2 regions of the Staphylococcus durrellii genome follow, and region 2 is predicted to be linked to the other one. Evidence: predicted binding sites of a transcription regulator. Region 2 holds the regulator's gene; the other holds the start of a gene.

Region 1 (2,489 bases), 820 kb from region 2:
TGTACTTTATTAGCGTTGTCTTTGAACATTAAATACGGGTATCCTGATTGCAATTGTGTTTGAGCAATAGTATTTAACATCTCACGCGCATCTTTTTTCTTCTTGTCTACATTAGGGTTTGCTACAAGTTCATCATAATAAGCATCTAAGTCTATATCATCCAATGTCACACCATATTCATTATAAATAGTATGTGGCGCAAACATGCAGAAATCTTTACCTTCTTTAGCTAATTCAAAGAATTTCGCTGGCACAATTAAACCAGTTGAAATAGTAGATAAACGTAAGTCTTCATCAGCATTTACTTTTTTAGTATCTAAAAATTCTTCAACATCATAGTGGAAAATGTTTAAGTATACTGCACCAGCACCTGGACGTTGACCAAGTTGGTCAGCATAACTAAAGCCACCCTCTAATGATTTGGCAACTGGTAAAACGCCTTTAGCTACGCCTTTAATTCCTTTTATCGCTTCGCCACGTGCACGTAACTTAGATAAGTTAATCGCCACACCCCCGCCAATTTTACTTAATTGTTTAGCTGTAGCATCGATGAAGTTGATAGAGTTCAAGCTGTCATCCACTTCAAGTAAGAAACAAGAAACCAGTTCACCACGACGTGCGCGTCCAGCATTTAAAAATGTAGGTGTTGCTGGTTGATAACGTTGTTCGATCATTGCAGATATAAATTGTTTAGCTGTCTTTTTGTCACCGTTAGCTAAATAAAGTGACACGATTGCTACATGTTGATTATAATCTTCCAAATATTGTTGCTTATCATTTGTCTTTAATGCATAGTCTTTAAAAAATTTACTAGCAGACATATAACTAGCAAACTTGAAATCAAAGCTACGTGCATATTCTGAAACTTCTTCTAAGTCTGCTTCTGAATATTTTTCAAATACATCAAAATAAAAATCATTATCAACTAAATAATGAAGGCGTTCAATTTCTGTATCGAAGTATATAGTTTTATCCTGTATTTCTTCTAAATAAACGGCTAAGGCTTCTTGATCTTTCTCTAAATTAAAAAAGCCATTGTCTTTCCGTTTAGTTACTTCATTGTTTAATTCAATATGATTGTATTTCTTTTCGTCTATAGTCTTCATAAAATTGCCCCACCTTATCCTTAAATTGTTCTACATCATTTGATGTACCTTGTACTTCAAACTTTATTAATAACGGTACTTGATAGTGTTCTGCAACACTACGTCCGGCCTTGGCAAAATTTTGGCCCCAATTACGATTTCCGCTTGCGGCTACTGCTTTTAATAAATCACCATTTGTATCTAAAAATGCTTGTACTGGTTGAGGTACTTCGCCAAACCCTATTGTCCCAGTGACCAAAATGAAAGGTTCATCAATGCGTTCTGAACAATTCGCTTGTGTAATTTCCATCGTATTCGGTAATTCTGCTTTGTTGATAAATCTTCTGACATTCCCTGAAAATGAAAAAAATACGACTTTCATCGGTACACCTTCTTTCTAAATCAACATTGCACATTAAAAGCAAAATGTAAATTTTTGAATTGACGTTTTTAAACACAAAATTATTATGGCAAACACAATATATAGTGTACTAAAATAAAAAACGTATATATATAACGATTAAGGTCTATTGAAAACCTTAATTTGTCATGTTTACATTAATTTTTCATAATAAATAGTTTGTATTTTTGTATTTTTACAATTAATTGTACTGTCGAAAAACACAACATATAGTATTATTGTTTTTTAACCAGTACTATATTATGTGTTTAATTATACATAACTCGCAATTACTTTTAAAGGCTCAAGAAGTTATAAATTTTAAGCTAAACACTAGAAATGGCACCATTCCAACGTTAATATACCAAAAAAATTTTTTTCTAAAATTCTAAGGGGTATTAGTTGATTTTTCCAAAATATTTGTAAATCGTTGGTACATAACGGTTTGCGCATTTCGAATTTCTTCTCATATTTTATTATATAATTAGATTACTAAATATTTTAATAAATTAATTTTGCGAAAGGGAACATTTGTTCGTATAAATATATTAATATACTTTTCCATTTTTTGCAAGACATGTGTACATATTAAGAGTATGTATGCTAATATAAATACGTTAAAATATTATGAACGAGGCGATATACAGTGAATCCAAAAGTAAAAGGTATCATTGCTATATTAATTTCTGCCATAGGCTTTAGTTTTATGTCCGTATTTTTCAGACTTGCTGGAGACTTACCTGTGTTCCAAAAGTCCCTTGCCAGAAATTTAGTATCATTATTTATACCTTTATTTTTCATAATTAAATACAAGCAACCTCTATTTGGTAAATTAAGTAGTCAACCACTGTTAATTTCTCGTTCTACACTTGGCTTAGTTGGTGTGTTGTTAAACATTTTCGCTATCGACCATATGGTACTGAGTGATGCGGACACATTAATGAAATTAAATCCATTCTGGACGATTTTACTTAGTCTAATTTTCCTAAATGAAAGAATTCGAA
Region 2 (2,489 bases):
GCTAATATCTGAGCCTTTCCAAGAGGTTAACATTTCGATAGGACTTACGCGATTTAACTGCTCCAATCGATCTTCTTCAGCACTGTTTTTATTATTATTGTCAAATTTAGGTGCACTATGCTGTTTTAGTTGTAATGAGGGTAAGTGTTGTTCGTGTTCCATTAGGTAATAAGTTCTTGCGTATTTGCGCATATCTTCAAATGACAGTTGCTGTGCACTTGTTATTGACTTTAAGATAACGCTTTTCATCGCTTCAGGTGTTAAACCATATAAAGTAGCTAGTTGCGTAATTAAAGCCTTAGCATCTGCATTAATAATTTCAGTACTAATAAAATGTGATTGTAATAAATCATATAAAGTTTCAAAATCAAAATCTACTTTAGCCAGATTCAATCCTTCATATGCTTTCTCACGTTTAATACTAGTAACATCATCATTTAATTTTTTATTAGGTACTTTGAAAACGTCAGTGTATTTACGCGTAATTTCTTGATAGTTTTCTACATTAAAACGATTATTTTGTTCAAAATAAGCTTTCAATTGATAATAACGTTCTTTATCCACCTCACTAAATAGAAATATTGAGAGCATTGGATCACTAAAAAATTGGTATGCCGATGGTGGCTGTATGAGTTTGTATACAAAAGATGAATCGTTACTATCATGACGCACATAACTTTTAACTAAACCTATTGCCTCTAATAAATCCATTTGTTTTCTAAATTCATTTAAATTTATTTTTAATTCACTCATTATCACATAATGTGTTGTTACTATTTCAGAATCTTGTATCACAAATTGATCTAAATAGTAATAAAGCCCCATAGCATTAGGACCTATTAAAGGAGTGAAAAGTCTATTTAATATATCTAGATGTTGTTCGTTTATGGAAAAATCGCGGATAACCTTAAAGTTATCTTGAGGTCTCAATCCAAAGTCAGAAGATTGCAAACCCATTATGAATCACTCCGTTTATTTTCTGATAAAATGCCTTGCATTGATTGTAATAGTTGATCCACATCTTTAAATTCTTTATAAACTGATGCAAATCGTACGTATGATACCTGATCTACATGCATTAATAAATTCATTACATACTCGCCAATTTCTCTAGAAGAGATTTCAGCACGCCCTTCGTCTCTAAGACGCCATTCGACTTTATTAGTGATTTCTTCTAATTGTTCATATCTAACTGGTCTCTTTTCACATGAACGAACTAAACCATTTAAAATCTTCTCACTTAAAAATTGTTCACGTGTACCATCCTTTTTCACTACGATAAGTGGTCTTTTCTCTATATGTTCAAATGTTGTAAATCTAGTATTACAAACTTCACATTCTCTACGACGGCGAATCGCGTTAACTTCATCAGCGTGGCGTGAATCTACGACACGTGAATGCGTTGAATTACATTTTGGACATTTCATTGTGCTATCACCCTCTTCAGTTGATTCGTATTAATTATACTATAAATATCTAGACGACAAAAGAATGTCGATAATGGTAACTGTATATCATTATGTTTTCTTTTCGAATAAAATTAGGCATAAATATTTCTACCTTTAGGATATATTCACTTATGAATTTATATTTTTATAGTTATTGCGCTAAAGTGCCTTCCAATTTAAATTTGTATACTATCATTTAATACAACTTCAAGTTATCTACTTAAAATGTATATCATAATTTCATAAAGTAGTAATGCCAGATAGAATTAGAATAAGTATATCTACAAACTTGAGCCAAATTCTAGTCAATTTTACGCGAACAATATCATTAATTCAACATAACACATAACACGCTACTGCAATTGCAGTAGCGTGTTATGTATAATCATTATCTTTAAGTCCTTTTTATAATTAGTAATATAAGCCATATTAACTAATTAGTACATCTGCTTCAGAATTTAATAACTGTCCTATTTGGTCAGCTACTTCAACAACACGATTTGAATAACCCCATTCATTATCATACCAAGCAATTACTTTCACCTTATTATCACCCATAACCATTGTGCTTTGAGTATCTATTATTGCTGAATGTGGATTAGTATTAAAGTCTACAGAAACTAACGGTGCATCTTGAGTGGCTAAAACACCTTCTAAATCATTTTCTCTAAATGCATTATTTACCTCTTCAGCTGTTACATTTTGTTCTAAATCTACGACTAAATCTACTAGTGATACATTTTTGGTAGGTACTCTAAGTGCCATACCATGTAATTTGCCTTCTAATTCCGGCAATACTTCTTTTAATGCTTTCGCGGCACCAGTAGAAGTCGGGATAATGCTCTCGTTACATGAACGTGCACGTCTTAAATCTTTGTGTGGATTATCAATATTATTTTGATCATTTGTAATTGAATGTACAGTAGTCATTAATCCATTGACAATACCAAAGCTGTCATTTAATACTTTGGCAACTGGTCCAATACAGTTTGTAGTACAAGAAGCATTACTAAATACGTCATACTTATTAATATCTAAACT

Evidence for each region. The regulator NrdR, encoded in region 2, represses ribonucleotide reductase genes. The targets are predictions, from matches to a motif close to AACACNATATATNGTGTT.
Region 1: the regulator NrdR is predicted to act here: its motif matches at 1,559-1,576, upstream of nrdI (class Ib ribonucleoside-diphosphate reductase assembly flavoprotein NrdI).

The regions. Positions count from the first base shown of each region.
Region 1 covers NZ_JADIIO010000001.1:1,948,361-1,950,849, forward strand. Annotated here, with positions in the region: gene nrdE (class 1b ribonucleoside-diphosphate reductase subunit alpha) at 1-1,106, opposite strand, end outside; gene nrdI (class Ib ribonucleoside-diphosphate reductase assembly flavoprotein NrdI) at 1,069-1,467, opposite strand; gene ISP02_RS09385 (DMT family transporter) at 2,132-2,489, shown strand, end outside.
Region 2 covers NZ_JADIIO010000001.1:1,130,966-1,133,454, reverse strand. Annotated here, with positions in the region: gene ISP02_RS05485 (replication initiation and membrane attachment family protein) at 1-957, opposite strand, end outside; gene nrdR (transcriptional regulator NrdR) at 957-1,427, opposite strand; gene gap (type I glyceraldehyde-3-phosphate dehydrogenase) at 1,878-2,489, opposite strand, start outside.